One region of the Pseudoalteromonas sp. Angola-7 genome, then DNA from elsewhere that is predicted to be linked to it. Evidence: predicted binding sites of a transcription regulator. Region 1 holds the regulator's gene; the other holds the start of a gene.
The links. The regulator LexA, encoded in region 1, represses DNA repair genes until DNA is damaged. The targets are predictions, from matches to a motif close to TACTGTATNNNNATACAGTA.
Positions count from the first base shown of each region.

Region 2: PSH50_RS02150 (SulA-like leucine-rich domain-containing protein) is a predicted target of LexA. The motif match lies at 7,718-7,737, and genes of this name have one in related genera.

Region 1 is NZ_JAQREL010000017.1:27,019-36,752, forward strand. It holds gene PSH50_RS18115 (NnrS family protein) at 1-1,045, shown strand, start outside; gene hmpA (NO-inducible flavohemoprotein) at 1,066-2,247, shown strand; gene PSH50_RS18125 (hypothetical protein) at 2,308-2,676, opposite strand; gene PSH50_RS18130 (S41 family peptidase) at 2,676-4,295, opposite strand; gene PSH50_RS18135 (endonuclease) at 4,404-5,063, opposite strand; gene PSH50_RS18140 (VOC family protein) at 5,190-5,540, shown strand; gene PSH50_RS18145 (hypothetical protein) at 5,515-6,231, opposite strand; gene PSH50_RS18150 (Rho termination factor N-terminal domain-containing protein) at 6,375-6,629, opposite strand; gene PSH50_RS18155 (hypothetical protein) at 6,858-7,238, shown strand; gene PSH50_RS18160 (PaaI family thioesterase) at 7,249-7,689, opposite strand; gene lexA (transcriptional repressor LexA) at 7,867-8,484, shown strand; gene coxB (cytochrome c oxidase subunit II) at 8,957-9,734, shown strand, end outside.
Region 2 is NZ_JAQREL010000001.1:468,535-478,268, reverse strand. It holds gene PSH50_RS02190 (two-component system response regulator) at 1-893, opposite strand, end outside; gene PSH50_RS02185 (MHYT domain-containing protein) at 903-4,235, opposite strand; gene PSH50_RS02180 (M48 family metallopeptidase) at 4,545-5,195, shown strand; tRNA gene PSH50_RS02175 (tRNA-Tyr) at 5,259-5,343, opposite strand; tRNA gene PSH50_RS02170 (tRNA-Tyr) at 5,392-5,476, opposite strand; gene PSH50_RS02165 (VC2046/SO_2500 family protein) at 5,589-6,116, shown strand; gene PSH50_RS02160 (DUF6172 family protein) at 6,307-6,609, shown strand; gene PSH50_RS02155 (YchJ family protein) at 6,738-7,217, opposite strand; gene PSH50_RS02150 (SulA-like leucine-rich domain-containing protein) at 7,260-7,694, opposite strand; gene PSH50_RS02145 (tetratricopeptide repeat protein) at 7,978-8,433, opposite strand; gene PSH50_RS02140 (NCS2 family permease) at 8,551-9,734, shown strand, end outside.

The DNA.
Region 1 (9,734 bases):
CACACTTTGGCACGCGCACGAAATGCTATTTGGCTTTGCAGGAGTGGTAGCAGTCGGTTTTTTACTTACGGCGGCACAAACTTGGACGGGCGTTGAAAGTATAAGTGGCAAAGCACTTATGCTGCTTACTTTTGTATGGATAAGTGCTCGTTTAGCGTTTTTTATAAAGCTGGCTGATTTTGCTAATGCTAATTTATGGCTTGTTACTGTGCTACAGCTAGCATGGTGGCTAGGGGCAATTACGGCACTGGCTAATATGCTAATAACAGCACGCAGTAAAAATAATTACCCGTTTTTAGTTATTTTAAGCGTGTTGTGCGCCCTTAATACTCTTTATTTACTACTTGTTTTAAATAACAACATGCAGCTTGCATTAGCTGTAGTTGACACTGCGGTATTGGTTGTCAGCTTACTGGTCGGCATTGTAGCAGGGCGGGTTATTCCTTTTTTTACAGCTAAAGGTTTAGCGCTTAGCGAGCAAGTACGCACTCCTAAAATTGATAAAGCGCTGCTATATTTATCAATATTGGCAATTACTTTATTTTTTATCAGTAAATTATTTTTAAGCTCAATTAGCCCTGCATTCATTGTTGCAATAGTGGCTGTGCTTCACTTAATTCGAGCAAAACTTTGGTGGCATGCAAACGTGCTAAAAGTGCCTTTATTATGGTCTTTGCATTTTTCTTATTTTGCTTTAGGTGTTGGCTTAATGATGATTGCACTGAGCTTTTACATTAGCGAAATACATTTTAAAGATGCGCTCCACCTTATCACTATTGGCACAATAGGGATGATGATTTTAGCCATGATGACCCGTGTATCACTAGGGCATACAGGGCGTAGGCTTAATATACCTAAATATATATCTGTTGCTTTTGCGCTTGTGCTGGTGGCAGCTATTACTCGCTCCATACTCCCCTTAATTATTGGGCCACACTTTACTTGGCAGCTCAGTGCCTTGCTGTGGTTAGTGGCTTTTTTGTTATTTTTAATTTACTGCACACCTATATTAACGCGCCGTCGTGTTGATGGGCGCCGTGGTTAGTTTACCTACAGGACTACATTATGTTATCTGATAAAACCATTGAGATTGTTAAAAGCACTGTTCCGTTATTAGCGCAAGCCGGCACGGTTGTGACCGATCATTTTTATAAGCGACTATTTAGCCATAACCCAGAGCTTAAAAATATTTTTAATATGGCTAACCAAAACACCGGGCGCCAGCAATTTGCTTTGTTTAACGCCTTAGCGGCATACGCCCAAAATATTGATAACTTAGCGGTGTTAAAAGAGGCATTAGCGCGCATTAACCATAAGCACACCAGTTTAAATATTTTACCAGAGCACTACCCCATTGTTGGTGCTCACTTAATTGGCACCTTAAAAGAGCTAATACCAGAGCAGTTTACGCCGGATGTAGAATACGCTTGGCGTGAAGCTTACACACTGCTTGCTGATATTTGTATTACCGAAGAAGCGGCTTTATATGAGCACAGTAAAAATAAACACGGTGGTTGGGCGGGCACGCGCCAATTTGAAATAACCAACAAACAGGTTGAATCAGCACTCGTAACAAGTTTTACACTTACGCCTATAGATGGCAAAGCGGTTATTACCCATAAACCTGGCCAATATTTAGGGGTTAAAGTTAAACCAGCGGGCGCTGAATATGAAGAGATTCGCCAGTATTCTATTTCACAAAAAGCCAATGGTAAAAACTACCGTATTAGCGTTAAAAAAGAGCTACAGCCAAAGCCTGGCATGGTGTCTAATTATTTACACTCACTAGCTCAAGGCGACGTAGTTGAACTGTACCCGCCTGCAGGAGATTTCTTTTTACGAAATAGTAAAAAACCAGCGGTACTTATTTCAGCAGGTGTAGGGCAAACCCCAATGCTTGCGATGCTCGAAACGCTATTAAGCGATAACCCTAAGCAAAATATTATGTATTTACATGCGTGCGAAAATACGCAGCAGCACTCATTTGCACACTATTTAAATGAATTAAGTGCGGCTTATAACAGCTTGCAAACTATTACGTGGTTTAATCAAAGTAGTGATAGGGCTGATTTTACAGGGTTAATGGACTTAGCTGCCATAAAAACACAGTTACCTCTTACAAATGGCGATTTTTACTTATGCGGCCCCGCTGGGTTTATGGCGTTTGTGAAAAGCCAGTTACTGGCACTAGGCGTTAAAAACGAGCATATTCATTACGAAGTGTTTGGTCCGCATCAAGACTTATAAACCAAGAGAAAAATGATAAAGGCACACAGCATAAATGCTGTGTGCCTTTTTAATAGTATTTTATTGTGCTTTACAGCTTACGTTTTTAAGCTCAATAGACATATCTTTTTTAGGATAATAAAGCACGCACTGCTTGCCGATTATTTGTAAAACAAACTTTTCTGGCTTGATATTATGCGCGCCCATTATGGGCATACCATTTGAGTCTTTACTATTTCCATGGCTTAGTAATAACTCGCTGCGTTTAGTAAAAACGGTGTCGGCCAGCGTAACTAGTGTGCCGCCCTTTGCTTTTATAATCGCTTGCTGGAGCGTGGCTATAACGCCTGGGTTTACCTCGGTTAGTAGTGCAGGCTTAGCAGTGGCATTACTCATACTGTTACAGCCTCCAATAAATAATAAGGTTAATATTGCCAGTAGTTTAGCCATTACTTATCCTTATTTAACGTAGGCCAGGTTAAATCCATATTGCCACGGTTAACGTTATTAGGTGCGTTTAAAGGTAATAGCTGCTTGCTATCGCCAGCAGCGCTTTGTACTTGCGTTTTAATACTTGCAGAGGCGGTGCTAACAGGGCACGTGCCGTTATTATCAATATGATAAAGCGCAGTAAAGAGTATCCCTTCGTTTGGATCGCCTAGTTGATTATCAAAGTCGTCACTGACTACACAGCCTTTTACATCAGCATCAAACTGTGGTGTAGGCGTTGGCGTAAAGCCTGCTGCATATTCACCAAACCCTTTACTGTTAATACCGCTAAATTGAATGGTGTAATAGGTGGTGCCACAGTTATGTGTTGGGGTAAAACCGTATGGTTTACCGCAGGTTGTGTCGCCAATGAGCACTACCTCGGCGTCAATGCCTTTTAAGCCATTAATAAAGGCTTCTGAGGCTGAACACGTACCCGATGTACTAAGCACATACACCTTAGATAGGTTTAAATCGGGGAGGCTTTCGCCAGTGCTAAAAAAAGTTGAGTAATCAATTTCTTCATCTATAAACGGAAAAGGCGACTCTACCGGTTGTTTATCGTTTTGCTGAGTTTGGTAATAAATACGGTTTTGAATGTTGGCGCTGCCCGCCACCATGTAAGCCAGCTGCGAAGAAAGCGCTAATAAACCGCCTCCGTTATATCTAAAGTCGATAACAAGCTCTTCTACGTTATCGGTTTTAAATTTATTAACTGCAGCAATTAAGCCTTCTTGGGCAATACCTATATGGCTATTAAACTGCATGTACCCTACGCTAGTGCCATTTGCAGTGGTAATGGTTTTTACGTTTTGAACCGGTGTTTGCTCTATGTTGCCGGCAGTTACGTTAAAGGTTTTTTCAGCGCCATCGTTACTGCGCACCACGATGGTGTGCGAGTCGCCATTAGTGGGGCTAAATAAGCCTTCGTTTAAGGTATCTACGCCTGCTTGCGTGCTGGTATTAATGCTTACGCCATCAACTTCAAGTACAGTATCGCCACGTTGAAAACCAATTTGGCTTGCTGGTGAGGCGTCTTCTAGGTAGGCAACACGTAAAATTCTATCAGCTGGGTCGCCAATAAATGCCCAATTTATACCATAGCCTGAGGTTACACCTGATTGCGCTTCTTGAAAGTAGTCCTCAGAAGGCTCTGAAAAATGAAAATTATCTTTTTTAGCACCAGAGTCGGTTAGTTCTTCGGTTTTTAGTTGGGCAAAATAATCGGCCACTGTAGCAAAGTTTTCAGGGTCGTTATCAGCTATTTCATCATACCAAAGGTAGGTTTCGTCGCTCCACGAGCGAAGCCAAAGCTTTTCGTAAAGGGCCGAACCCGCTTGGTCAGGGTAGGGCTCATTATTATTAAACGGATCGTTACCTGTGCGTGGGTTTTCGCAAAAGTTTTTTAACTCATCCGATGGCTCAAACACACCTGCCGTCCATGTTGGGGCTGTGCTTGCAGGAGGTGTGACGACTGGGTCGGGCGTTTCATTCATGCTGCTACCACCGCCACAGCCCACAAGCGTTAGGCTTGAAAGTGCAGCAATAATAGCGAGTGTTGCTTTATTATTTTTAAACATACAAAACTACTTTTTGTAAATAAGTTGTTTGAAATACTACAACACCCGTTCATTTATTCAACGTATTAGCCCCTAAATTATGTAAATGAGTGTATACACTTAGGTGTGCTACAGCTTACTTGCGCTGTTTTTATCTGCAAATGCTTGTTTTTGCCAGGCATTAAATAGCTTTTGCTGTTTAGCTGATATTTTTAAGCCGTATGTTTTTTGCATATAAGCGTAGGTGTCGGCAATGCGCTTACGGGCATAAAAAGGAGGCTCTACAACGCGTTGTTTAAAGTTAACCTTTACTTGGCAGCGGCCATATTGGGTAGCGTTTTCGCTAAGCATACCAAAGCGATAGTTAGAGCGATCTGCGTTAATTTCGCCAATAGCAGGGGCTAAATTGTTTATATCGGCTTCCATTTTTCTAAATTTAGCACTAACCTTGCGACAGTTTTTACGACCACCGTTTTGCCAGCATTGTAACTGGTGACCAAATTCCCACGCCGGCACTATATGCTCCCACTCTATACGCAGTGCACGTACATTAACCTTGCCAGAGGAAGTTAACGTATTACGCGGAATATAACCACAGTTGCTAGGGTCGGGGATTAGCTTTTTACCTTGCTTTTTAATGTCGCAGCCGCAGTAAAGGCTTTTGGCGTTTTCGGGTAGGGTTTTAATTAAGTGCCTTTTAGCCGTTGAAAAACGGGTAAATTCTTCACTCGATGCAGAAAAACAAATACAACAAGCCACAAAGGCCAAAATAAATTTAAGCATATCCATCACATACGTGAACTACAGGAGGCGCTAGTCTAAAGTTTTGCTGCTAAAAGATAAAGCCTGAGCAAATTTTAATCCGCAATGTTTAGTACACTCTATACTGATATAAAAAATAGCGAGGAGATGACTATGCTAGGTGCTTTTTCAATAAGTTTAACGGTTAAAGATATTAGAGCCTCAAAAGCGTTTTACGAAAAGCTGGGCTTTAGCGAGTTTGCAGGTAAGATAGAGCAAAGCTGGCTAGTGATGAAAAACGGTGAGCATTTAATTGGTTTGTTCTCGGGTATGTTTGATAAAAACATGCTGACCTTCAATCCTGGCTGGGATCAAAACGCACAAACCGTTACAGAGTTTAAGGATGTTGATGCGCTTAGCGAATATTTTCAAAGCGCTCATATCCAGGTTGAGCCTGTGGGTGATAAAAGTTTTATTATTACCGACCCAGACGGCAACCCTATTTTGATTGACCAACACGTGTAAGTTTTTTTAGCCTAACGTTTTGTATTAATAAAATAATACCGCATAAACAAAAAAGTACGCTGGTGGCTGCAAAACTGATGAGAAGCGGGTTGTTAAAATCTTCTCGCTCATCGTAATCCATTATGTGTAGCATCCAAAAAAAGTCGAATATGCGCCATAGTGTGCTGCGAACGGTGATAACTTTGCCGTTAATTGCATTTAAATACAGCGTGGTATTAAAGGTGTCGTTAAATTGTACTTGCCACACATTTGTTTTATATCCCACCTCTCGAGTGCCTTGTTTTAAAAGCGTTGTGCTAATTGGCTTAGCGTCGATGAGTAAATGCGCTTGTGCATTAGCGGTAATTTGTATTTTAGTGGGTGGCTGAAAAGGGCGCCCCGTTAAACCATTAAAGCTTTGCTGCTCGTCAGTATTAATAACAGTAATAAGCGGGGTCGTTAAAAAGTGCTCAAACACTATTTGCGTGGGGTTAGGCACTTGCGCAGTAATATTATCGAGTGATGTGGGGTAATCTGCTTGAGTAAATGGGTTTGTAAGTATGCGCTTAGCAAGGTGCTTACCGTGTACGTATTCAAGTGGTATCGCGCTCATTACTAAGCCGCCTAAAAGCCAAGCTAAAATTTGTAAGGCAAGTAAATAGCCTAGCCACTTATGTAGTTTTCGAGCGCGCTTAAATAGTTGTTTTCTCATTTTGTGCTTCTTATTATTTTTTGCGTTAGTGTATTACAGCAGCCCATGCTTTTACTGCGGCATTTTGTCGCAGTTATTCATAAGCTTACTCTAACTTTATAAAAATAATAAAAAGGAGCGTTAAAAAATCAGTGAGGCTGTGTTTAATGCTCACGTAAGGCATTTATTAGCCCTTGTTTGCTCATTTTAGAGCGGCCACTAATGCCGAGCTCTTTAGCTTTATTGTACAGCTGCTTTTTAGTGCGCTGCTCATACTTTGAGGCTTTGCCGCCTTTGACAGCGGTTTTATGAGTATTGCTATTAGCAATGCGCGCGGCTTTTTGTTTGCTCATGCCTTCATCTCGAAGCGCATCGTACTGATCGTCGTTTTTAATTTGCGGGCCATGATCTACCATAATTGTCCTCCTGAAGCGTTTAATTACACAGAGTGTGTATAACTTTTATACATAAACGGTAAAATTAAGCGTAATTAGCCTAACCCGTTTTATAAGGCAAATTAGGTGCCAATGGCGTTTAAACAGGTATTTTCTATGAATAAAGCCATGTTTAGCGCTTAGTTGATTTGGTATAAAAGTAAAACTGCGTTAAAGTTTGCGATGAAACTATAAGAGGGTAAAAAGCAGACAATGTCGGAAATTCAATTTTTAAATGTAGATCTAGAGCTTGAGTCTAAACAAGATATTAGCGCCCTAGTGGCAGACTTAAAGAAAAACGCGATGGTTTTGCATTATGACAAAGACGAATATCGTCAATTGGCGCGTATTGAAGCCTCAGGTGATATAACCACGCCAGACAAAGCAATCAACCACTTATGTGAATTAATAGAGTCGTGTTCACGTAATGCGCTTAAGCAGTGGCTAAGCTGTTCGCGCAGAACGTTTGATATAGGCTTTGAGTCGGGCACGTCACCTAAGTGTTTTAACCAAGCTCTACATGCAGATACACTGCTACGTATATCTGCCATTGGCGCTGGTATGGAAATAACGATTTACCCTATCGAAAAGTAGCCATAGTTAATTATTTGCGCTCGACAACCGCTGCGGTCATTTTTGATACGCAGCAAAGCTCGCCGCGGCTATTGGTTATTTTTATTTCCCATACAGAACTGCGCTTACCAATATGAAATGCACGAGTAACGGCGGTTAAAGTGCCATTTCGAGAGGCCTTTAAGTGGCTGGCGCTAATTTCCTGTCCAACACAATAAAATTTTGTAAAGTCCACTACAAAGTTAGCGGCGTAGCTTGCTACGGTTTCGGCAAGTACCACATTTGCGCCACCATGTACCATACCAATAGGATTATGATGCTCAGGAATAGCAGGCATGGTAGCCACTAGGTAATCATCTCCTATTTCGGTTATTTCTATGCCCATGGTTTTCATCAGCGTGCCTTGGCCGTTTATTCCCTCATCTAACTGTTTGCAAAGCTCTAATGTGATGGGTTGATGCCAAATACTCATAATTACTCCTTTATATTGAAAGCAAATTTATAGCATTTTAAATACTGAACGTCTGTAATTACCTAAAATTTATCCAGGTGCGGTGTATTTAGCTATTTTAAAGCACAATTTAAATTTGCGATTTTTATTTAACTGTATATACTCACAGTTAAATGTACTGTATGGAAAACCAGTTGTATGCGACCATTAACTAAACGCCAAGCTCAAATACTCGAACTAATAAAAGTTTTTATTAAAGACACTGGTATGCCTCCTACACGTGCCGAAATTGCGCAAACACTTGGTTTTAAAAGTGCCAATGCCGCAGAAGAGCACTTAAAAGCGCTTGCCAAAAAAGGTGTTATTAAAATGAAACCAGGCGCAAGCCGTGGTATTCAATTGGTTGAAGAAGAGGAGCCTGAGCAACTAGGTCTACCATTAATAGGTAGAGTTGCAGCGGGTTCGCCTATTTTGGCGCAAGAACATGTTGAGAGTCACTGTAAAATAGACCCACTTATGTTTAAACCAGCCGCCGACTTTTTACTGCGTGTTAACGGCATGAGTATGAAAGATATAGGTATTATGGATGGCGACTTACTTGCGGTACATCGTACTCAAACAGCAGAAAACGGCCAAGTTGTGGTTGCACGAGTAGATGAAGACGTAACCGTAAAACGCCTAGAAAAAGCAGGCCGAAAAGTATTATTGCACGCCGAAAACGAAGAGTTTACGCCTATAGAGGTAGACCTTGAAAACGAATCGTTTAATATTGAAGGGTTAGCTGTTGGCGTAATAAGAAATGCCGACTGGATGTAATTTTTAACGATTTTTAATTAATATTTATAAATGCGCACTTTTTAGTGTGCATTTTTGTTTTAAAAACAAACCTTCCGCCATCTCAAAACGCCCTAAAATTATTTAGGCTGTAAACTTTTTTTCACTCATACTTTTATCTTCCTAAGCGTGTTACATCCCTTAATTTTGCTCGTATCTTGGCTGTTAAATAACAATTTAATACGCCGTCATTTAGTCAATTTTAAAATATCACTTGATTGTTTTTTATACTAAAACTTGCTTGTTGTACGTTTTTTAGCTAATCATTAATGTGCTGGACTAACAATAACTCACAGCTTTTTAGTTATGAGAACACACAATATACACAAACCTTTTGTTGTCCTAGCGATACCAATCAAAAATAAGATTGGTTAAAAAATAAAAATAACGAATTGGCGTTTAAGCCGTATGCCTCTTCGCTTTGCATTCGCAATAGCATCAAAGGAGCCGTCACATGGGTAAACTAACCTCTACCTTGTGGCTTGTGTTGATTATGTTCCCGCAGCAAGTGCTGGCTAATAGCCAATACAATATGCGCAAGGGCGTAACCGATATAAGTAATAATGTATATCAGCTACACATGACCATATTTTTAATATGTTGTGTGATTGGGGTGATAGTGTTCGCAATAATGTTTTGGGCACTGATTCATCACCGTAAATCTAAAGGGGCAGTTCCTGCCCAATTTCATGAAAGTACCAAAGTAGAAATTCTTTGGACTGCCATTCCGTTTGTTATTTTAATTGCCATGGCAATCCCTGCCACTAAAACCCTCATTGCGATGGAAGATGCCAGTAAGGCTGACTTAACCATTAAAATTACAGGGTCACAGTGGAAGTGGCATTATGAATATATGGGCGAAGACGTAGAGTTTTACTCTATTTTATCTACCCCTCAAGACGAAATAGCCAACCTTGCTAATAAAAACCCTAATTATTTACTTGAGGTTGATAAACCTTTAGTACTGCCAATTAATCAAAAGGTGCGTTTTTTAATGACCTCTGATGATGTTATTCACTCTTGGTGGGTCCCCGATTTTGCCGTTAAAAAAGATGCCAATCCGGGGTTTATCAACGAAACGTGGACCAACATTAACGAAGAAGGTATTTACCGAGGGCAGTGTGCAGAGCTGTGCGGTAAAGATCATGGTTTTATGCCCGTGGTGGTTGAAGCTAAATCGCAAGAGGACTTTAACGCATGGCTTGCAGATGCTAAGCAAGCTAAGCAAAAAG
Region 2 (9,734 bases), on a different contig from region 1:
TGCATATGCTCAAGCGCCTCTTCTACACCCCAAGCCTCTTTATACGGGCGTTTTGAGGTAAGGGCATCAAATACATCTGCAATAGCCACAATACGCCCTTCAACCGATATTTGTTCGCCTTTTAAACCATAAGGGTAGCCACTGCCATCCCACTTTTCGTGGTGCTCTATAGCCAGTTTATGGGCAAGTTGTAATAGCGGTGATGAGGAATTTGCTAAAATTTGTGCACCAATAGTCGCATGCTGTTTCATGTGGTCAAATTCGTCAGGGGTTAATCGCCCAGGCTTTAATAAAATAGCATCCGGAATACCTATTTTACCTACATCGTGCATAGGGGCTGCTTGGCGAAGTAGCTCTGCTTGTTGCTCACCCATGCCAAATTCTAATGCTAATAATTTACTGTATTGGCTCATCCTAGCAATGTGCTCGCCAGTGTCTGTGTCTTTGTACTCTGCAGCGCGGCCTAACCGATGTACTAAATCAACATGGGCTTGCTTTAATTGCTCGGCTTGTACAAGCGATAAATGCGTTTTAACACGTGCGCGCACAATCGCAGGGCTAATAGGTTTAGTAATGTAATCAACAGCACCAAGTTCAAAGCCTTTAAACTCATCGCTTTCATCACCCAAAGCCGTTACAAAAATAATTGGGATATGCGAAAGCGCGGGTGTGCTTTTAAGTATTTCGCACACCTCAAAGCCATTCATATCGGGCATCATGATATCGAGTAATATAAGTTTAGGCTGTTCTTTTTCTAGTAGCGCAAGTGCTGCAGCGCCCGATTTAGCAAAAGACATACGGTATTGATTACCTAATACTTCTCGCATGACTTTTAAGTTAGCAGGTTCATCGTCAACGATTAATATACGTGGTTTGTCGTTGCTAAAATCCATTCAATATTCTCATTCTTGGGTAAACTCTTTAATTAGACCGTCTAGCAGGTGTTGCGCCTGATCAAAGTCAAATTCATCAAATGCGTTTACAACCTCATTTATTTGAGTTTGTAAGTGTGCAGGGGCGTTATTTTCAAGCTGCGCAAGCAAATCATCGTTGAGCTCGGCGCTTTGCGCTTCATGGTGCAGCGTTTCACACAGTGACTTTAATTCAGCCGCGTTTAGCGTGCTTTTTTGCTCAGTATTTTCACTCTCAGCAGGCGTGATTTGTGCGCACTCATCGCCTGATATTAATTGCGTTATTGTTTCTAACTCGTCTTTTATTTGTGTTACTAACGCTGTAGATTGCTCAGAAGTTTGCTCACGCTCTAAATTGGCTAATAAAGTCATTAATGTTGTTAGGCCTAAATTACCGGCGACCCCTTTAAGGGTATGTATCAGACTATTGGCGTCTTTAATCTCAGATAACTTACTGTTAAATAAAATATCAAATCGTTTATTGCTGTCATTTATAAATTTGGCAATTTCGGTTAACTGCTTGCATTTATTACCCCAAAGCATCACACCTTTTTCAAAGTCGATGTGTTTAGCCTCAGGGTCTGATTGGCTAATAACCATATCTTTAGCAATACCTAAGCCAAGCACCTGGGCAATTTCTTGGTTAAGCTGATTTATATCTATCGGCTTATTAGCAAAGCCGTTCATGCCGGCACGTTTAGCTGTGAGTTTATCTTGCTGTAGGACGCTTGCCGTTAACGCAATAATGGGGGTAAATTTAAGCTGCCTTTGCTTTTCTATGGCTCTAATTTTTGTGGTTGCTTCTATGCCATCACACTCAGGCATATGAATATCCATTAAGATGACATCAAAATCTTGTTTCTCGAATATTGCAATAGCTTCTAAACCGTTGCTTGCTTTGCTTACCAAATGTTGATCTTTAGAAAGTAATAACGAAAGCAGCTCGGTGTTTTGCTCAATATCATCCACCACAAGTACCCTTAGCGATGGTAATTGAGTGTGCAGGCCATCGAAATGGTCTATTTTTTCTGCATCGCCTTGTTTAAGCGGTAAAGAGAAGTAAAAGCAGCTACCTTTGTTTTCTTCACTGACTAGGTTTATAGTGCCGCCCATTAGCTCTACTAATTGTTTACTAATGGTTGTTCCCAGGCCTGTACCGCCAAAGCGACGAGTAGTGGTGCCATCGGCCTGAACAAACGGCTGAAATATAGCTTTAACACGGTCTTTGGCAATACCTATGCCGGTATCTTGCACTTCAAAAAAGAGCTGATCAGTTTGCGTAGTACTTACAGTTAGCTCAACCGAACCTTGCTCGGTAAATTTAATAGCGTTACCGATGAGGTTAGTTAAAATTTGCCTTAACCTATCTGGGTCGCCATAGTAAGTTGTGGCAACAGAATCTTTAATGTTCAATTTTAAACGCAAGTCTTTCTTTTTTGCTTCAAGCCAAAATGTCGAAATAATGCTATCGAGTACTTGTTTTAAACTAAAGTGAACGGGTTCAATAGTTAGCTTTCCGCGCTCAAGTTTTGCGGTATCAAGCACTTCGTTAAGTAACCTTAATAATGAACGCGCCGCATTATTAACTGTAACCAAGTGCTTTTGCTGTTCTTGGTTTAGCGGAGTGTCCATCAGTAGGTCGCTAAAACCGATAATAGAATTCATCGGCGTGCGGATCTCATGGCTCATATTAGCCATAAAAGATTGCTTAGCGTGCGCTGCTTCTTCAGCTTGCAATTTTGCCTGCTCAAGTTTGTCTTCGTATTCTTTTTGTTCTGTAATATCAACCAATACCCCATCTATCCACTGCGGGTTATTATCTTTATCACAGGTAATACTGCCTTTATCTAATACCCAGGCAACTTTGCCGTTACGGTGGCGAATACGATACTCTACCGAGTACTTTAAACTTGAGGTCATGGCTTGCGCTACGGCTTCGTTTACCGCTGGCTGATCTGTTTTTAAAATAAGGTCGTTAAGTTCAATGCAGCTTTCTGTGAACTCTTCTGGCGTGTACCCTGTTAGCTCAGCCACTGTTGGGCTGATAAATAACATGCTCCAGTTTTCGTCGTACTTACAGCGAAAAGCAGCGCCAGGCATATTATCCATTAAAGAGCGGTACTTTTGCTCTTTTTCAATAAGGCTTTGCTGCATAGCGCGTTGTTCGGTTAAATCGGTGATAAAGCCAACATATAACGGCATATGGCCTGGCTGATTAACTTCCCCTATACCTAAGCGAATAGGAAAAAGGTGGCCATCTTTGTGTTTGGCAGACACATCCCTATTTATACCAATTACTTTTCCTAGATCTACATTTTTGGCGTGAGACAAATAGCCATCATGGTGGCGAGCGATTTCATCGGCCATCAGCATTTTTACATTATGACCTTGAACTTCGTTTTCTCGCCAACCAAAAATTTTGCTGGCAGCTTCGTTAAAGCTCAAAATAATGCCGGTGTGATCTATAGTCACAATGCCATCAATAGCAGTGCCTAAAATAGCATTTAGTCGAGATTCATCCGCCGATTTTTCCTCAAGCAGTAAGCGGTATCTAACCATGCCATTTATAACTGCAATGACACAGGTTATAGCAACGGTCGCGGTAGCTACGGCAATAGCCACAAAAGCAAGCTCAGTGGTTGACTCTTCGTAATCGGGTAAAAGCGGAGAGGTTGCAACAAAGCGGGTAGCAGCCATACCCATATAGTGCATACCTGCCACCGCTGAGCCTAAAATAACAGCGGTAATAGCGCGCGCTTGCAGTTGTGATAAATTAGGTAGCAAACGCGTTAAATGATAACGCGTAAAAAGTGCTATGAACGATAAACCAACAGCGACCACAATTGATAAAGCAAATATGATTGCATCGTAACGTAGTAACGGGGCCAGCTCCATTGCTGCCATGCCGCTGTAGTGCATTGTACCAATGCCTGAGCCTAGTAAAATAGAGCAAATAATAAGGTGTTTGTATGACCCTTGCGATTTTACTAAAATCGAAAAAGCGTACTGACATGCAATAAACGCCGGTAAAAAAGACAAGACGGTAATGATTGGGTCGTAGTGTATTTCTGTGCATAACGAAAAGGCCAACATACCTATAAAATGCATACTCCAAATACCGGCCGATAAAACAGTGGCACCGGTCACATTGGCTAAGCGTTTATAGCTTTCGAATTGCGTTTGCTTTGCTACATCAACCAACCAGATCGTAAAAAAGGCAGCAAAAATAGCGGTAATGACCGATAAACTAACCAGTATAGGGTTATATGCACCGTTGATAATGAGGCTCGGATCGTGGTCGGTTATAAAAAATGCAGACAGCATAGTGGCTCAAATTAGTATCTTTATTGAACTAGTTTAATAGATTTATTTTATAAATAAACTGTTAATCTAATAATTTATATTATAAATCAGTGAGGTTACTTTTTAGCATTAAAGTATTAACATGCGTAGCGTACTTTATTAATAAGACGTGATTTTGCGTAAATAAAAATAATAATAAACACTGAGCCCATTTATTTATCGCTAAATAACTGCATTGATTAAATAAGGCTTTATAATACGCTTTTATTTATATTTAGAGCATACACCTTGTTTGAGTATCAGCTAAAACGCAGTGCAAGGCGTAAAACAGTGGCAATAAAAGTTAGCCAAAAATTAGTTACTGTTTATGCGCCTACACACGTGCCAAAACTACAAATAGAACAATGGCTGTTTAGTAAAAAAGAGTGGGTAACTGCGCAATTACATAAACAACTTAACGCCATTGATACTCAACAACACCCGTTTAAAAACCAGCAAATAATGGTTTTTGCTAAGCCATATACCATTACTTTTGCAAAAGGGACACGCTCGTATGTTCAGCAATCTGATAGCGTATTTACTATTTACACTTCTAATCGAGTAAAAAAACAGCCTGAAAAACGCAAGCAGTTACTTTGCCTTGCCCTTGAAGAAACGCTAACAAACTACATTGAAATGCGTTTAGCTTATTATTGCCAACAGATGTCAGAAGCATTACCGACTAAATTGACGATTGGAAGTTATAAACGTAAGTGGGGGAGTTGTAATTCTCGGCGAGAGCTAACCTTTAGCCTTAACCTTGTTGGGGCGCCTCATCATATAATTGATTATGTTATTGTGCACGAATTGGCTCATTTAAAGTATTTGAACCACAGCAGCGCTTTTTGGAAGCGCGTAGCTAAATTTTATCCCGATTATAAATCTGCATCAGCATGGCTTAAAAACCACGGGGCAACATTACAATGGGTATTTGATAATTAGTCTAAAAATGAAGTTTTAAATAGTAATGAAAAAGGAATAGAAAAGGATACTGAAGATAAGAAGTGGTGGAGGGAGCTGGATTCGAACCAGCGAAGGCTGAGCCGTCAGATTTACAGTCTGATCCCTTTGGCCGCTCGGGAACCCCTCCACACTATTTTGTTACATTTGGCCCCACTTAACTTAGCGGTAAGAAAAGTGGTGGAGGGAGCTGGATTCGAACCAGCGAAGGCTGAGCCGTCAGATTTACAGTCTGATCCCTTTGGCCGCTCGGGAACCCCTCCAATGCAACGGCGCTGATAATAGCAAACTGCGTATTTAAGTAAAGAAAAAAGCTAAAGAAATTTGAAATAAAGCCGATAAATATCTATCAGTTATCATAATCGGCTAAAGACTATGCAAATCGATGATTTGTTAATCACAGAGAGTCAACTAAAGACCAGGCTAAATAAAAGTGTGCATGAAAATCGCAGAGGCGAATTCTCACTTTTATTAGCGATGCTATCGCACGATGCGCTGGATTTTAGTCAATTTCACTTGCCAAAAAGTGAAACGCATAGTGCTTATGTAGACGAAGAACAGTTAAGGGAGCGCTTTGGTGCTGGACCAAAGCAATTATTAGCTCCCGAAAAATTTGATATGACCATAGGGCAAGAGCACGCGTCGGTGATTGTTCAACAAGGCGAACAAGCAGGCATGAAAGCAATAAAATTAAGCCACTGCTTAAACCCTGAGCCACTAGCGATTAGAGATGACAAGTTACATATTCCTTTAACAGTAATCGATAATTGTGAACTATCAGTACGCAGGCGCTTAAATGACACGTACACCGCGCTTGCAAGTCCACAAATGGACGCCGCAGCATTTTATGACGATTTAACTAATGAGGCTATACATAAGCCATTGCTTGTTGCTAACGCATAAAAATAATTTAACACTTGTGCGTTTTAAAAGCCTAAAACACCTTATATTTAATAACCGGTTATGCAATAAAATAGAACAATTCTTTTTTTGTTTAAAAAAAGCATCCACAAATTAAATGCAATTGCTATAATGGCTGCAAATGGTATGACTTGAGTGCCATTATCATTAAATCAAGGTAATTAGGAACGTAATGAAGAAAACATTCACGCTAAATCATGAGAAAATCAAATACCCTCGTATGGTTGATGCTGCAAAGCATGAAGTGAAAAAATATTTGAAAAGAGAGCGCAATAAAACGCTACCTGTTGAAGCTGATTACTGGGCGTTTGACTGTAAGTTTGGCACAAGTGCCGATGATGCCGAAGTTGTTCACGTAGCTGAAATTAACAACAAGATCAGCGAAATCGAAAAGCAGGCGCTTACTTCATTCTATGTTGAGATTTTAGCTAGACCTGCGCAGCGTGAATCGTTCGATCTAGATGATGATGAATAACCAATAGCATATTGTAGAAAATGGACCTAGATGGTCCATTTTTTGTTTATGGCAGTTATTAACATGTTTAGTGGTATAGAGTAGCGCTTAAATAAAAAGCTATTGTTATGCTAAGTGTTTAGCTTATTTTATACACTGTGACACTTTTTATATTTTTTACCGCTTGCACATGGGCAGGGGTCGTTTCTGGCAACTTTTATATCGGCGACCGGATTAATAATTCCCTCTAAATAACGCCATTCACCGTCCTCTTTTATAAAGTCTGATTTCTCATCCAACTCACAATATAAGTTTTGGTAAAAATAATACGCGTTAAAGGCAACATAACCTCGCTCATCACTTTGCTGCGTATCGCGCACAACTAATTTTACAAAGCGGCAGCTATTAGCAAAGTCAGCAATTTCATTTACTGGGTTTTGTGCTTGTTTTTCTTTGGCGTAAGTTTTAAATACATAAGATGCATTTTTTAATGCATAAGCACTAAAGCGCGAACGCATTAGTTGCTCAGGTGTGGCTGGGGTTTTTATATCAAGATGATAAGGCTGGCAACAGTCGCCATAATTAAGCTGACTGTTGCATAAGCAAGCGCTAGTACTGGTTACACTCATAAAATACTAATTAACATAAATTAAAAATGTATTTTACCAAGCTTATTGAGTAAGTGATATTGCTGTAGTACTGGTTTTTTTAGTAAAGCAAAATAGCTTAGCGCTTCTTTTGTCTAAATTAAGCGATAAATTAACAAGCTGCTGTTCACTTACTATATCTGTCCACGTAATAATGGCTGCAAAGTTACCATTATGAAGTGCTGAATTAAGCACATACTCTAAATTTACTAAATGCTTTTGTCTTATTACAAGCAGTTTACTGGTATCTATAGAGCAGCTATCTAGCAAGGCTTTACTAGGCACATGGTCGGGCGCAATCAGTAAGGTCCACGCGTTAGAGCTATTGTATTGGTGCAACACTTTTAGCATTTCAAACGTAGCAGAAATTTCATCTTCTACTTTTATTAAGTTTACCGACTCACTTTCATTATGTTGTTGGTAGCTTTTAACGGTTCTTACGGTAATTGGCTGTAGCATAGGTCTCACTCACTGGTTTTATATACAGTATGTGTATACAGTAGTTTATACAGTTGTTGTGTGCAAGCGTTTTTTGTTATTTTTTATACAATTAATTGTTTTAAAAAATAAAGAATAAAAATAACACTTTAAAAACAAACGGTTAAAATTTAAGGCGTGTAGGTGAAAGCTGAGGGTGTTTGCAGTACTGTATAAAGTGTAGCAGCGCTATACAGTACTTAAGGGATGGCTATACAGTTATTTCAGTGTGTTTTACAGTGCTTAGCTGTTAGCTATACAGTAGTTAGTCATTTTTTGGGATTAAGTGGGCAAACTGAATTTGGTGGATTTGCTCATACAAACTAGCTGCATAGCACTGAGCGTCTTTAAGACGTTTGGTGTCGATATATTTTCTTAAATCATCTAAAGCAGCGGTTGCCGGTTCATAGCCTTGGCTGCTGGCTAAACTTAACCATGCTGCTGCGTGAAATACGCTTTTTGGTACGCCTTGGCCTTTGACAAAAAATAACCCTAAATAAAACTGGGCGCGATGATTTCCGGCCATTGCGGCGAGGCGCATCCACTTAGCTGCCAACGGTGCTTGGTTATGCTTTAAATAATACAGTGCTTTGTTAAGTGTTGTTTGCTCACTTACATCACTATTGTTTTCAGCGCTGTGGTTTGTAGGCTGTGTTACAAAATCTAAAATATTGTTTAATTGCTGCTCTAAGTCTTGTCCGCTAGGCTGAGTCTTATTCATATATTTTCTTTTTTATAGTTTCTACGTCAACAGTTTAGTATATCGCAAGGTAAAATGTCCTGTTTATACTTAATTTTATGGTAAAATCACGTCACTTTTTACTATCACAAGTCTATTATGCTCGAAGCTCTATTTAAACTCCGCGAAAATAACTCCAATGTGCGACGCGAAAGCATTGCTGGAATCACTACTTTCATTACTATGGTTTACATTGTATTTGTAAACCCTGCAATGCTTGCGGAAGCAGGCATGGATCAAGGTGCTGCATTTGTTGCTACCTGTATTGCGGCTGCTATTGGCTGTTTTATTATGGGATTGTGGGCTAATTACCCTTTAGCACTTGCGCCGGGCATGGGTTTAAACGCATTTTTTACTTACGGTGTTGTACTGGGCATGGGTTATAGCTGGCAAGCTGCATTAGGTGCGGTATTTATGTCTGGTTGTATATTTTTAATATTAAGTTTGTTTAAGGTCAGAGAGTGGATAATTAATGCTATTCCTTTGGTTTTAAAGCAGGCTATTGCCACTGGTATTGGTGCGTTTTTAGCGTTAATTGCGCTTAAAAATGCAGGCATTATTGTTTCAAGCCCAGCTACATTAGTACAGCTTGGCGATATTACTTCGGCAGGTCCTTTATTAGCTATTTTAAGCTTTTTTGTCATTGCTGCTTTGCTTTATCGTGATATAAAAAGCGGCGTACTTATTAGCATTTTGCTAGTAACGGGCATTGCGTTAAGCCTCGACTTAGTTGAGTACCACGGCGTAATGTCAATGCCACCGTCTATTTTACCTACCTTCATGCAACTTGATTTTGCAGCGGCCTTTGAGCTTTCTATGCTGAGTGTAATCTTTGCGTTTTTGTTTGTTGATTTATTTGATACATCAGGCACGTTAGTTGCGGTAACTCAAAAAGCAGGCTTAGCCGATGAAAAAGGCAATATGCCACGTTTAGGGCGTGCTTTAAGTGCAGATAGTACAGCTACTATTGCGGGTGCAATGTTAGGTACTTCTACCACTACTTCTTATATTGAGTCTGTAGCCGGTGTATCGGTTGGTGGGCGTACTGGCTTAACAGCTGTTGTTGTGGGTATATGCTTTTTACTAATGATGTTTTTTGCGCCACTTGCGCAAATGGTGCCGGCTTATGCAACAGCGGGTGCTATTTTATACGTTGCGGTATTAATGCTGCAAAACCTTAAGTTTGTAAACTGGGATGACATGAGCGATGCAATTCCGGTAAGTGTGGTACTACTTATGACGCCGCTTACATTCTCTATTGCGCATGGTATTGCTCTTGGTTT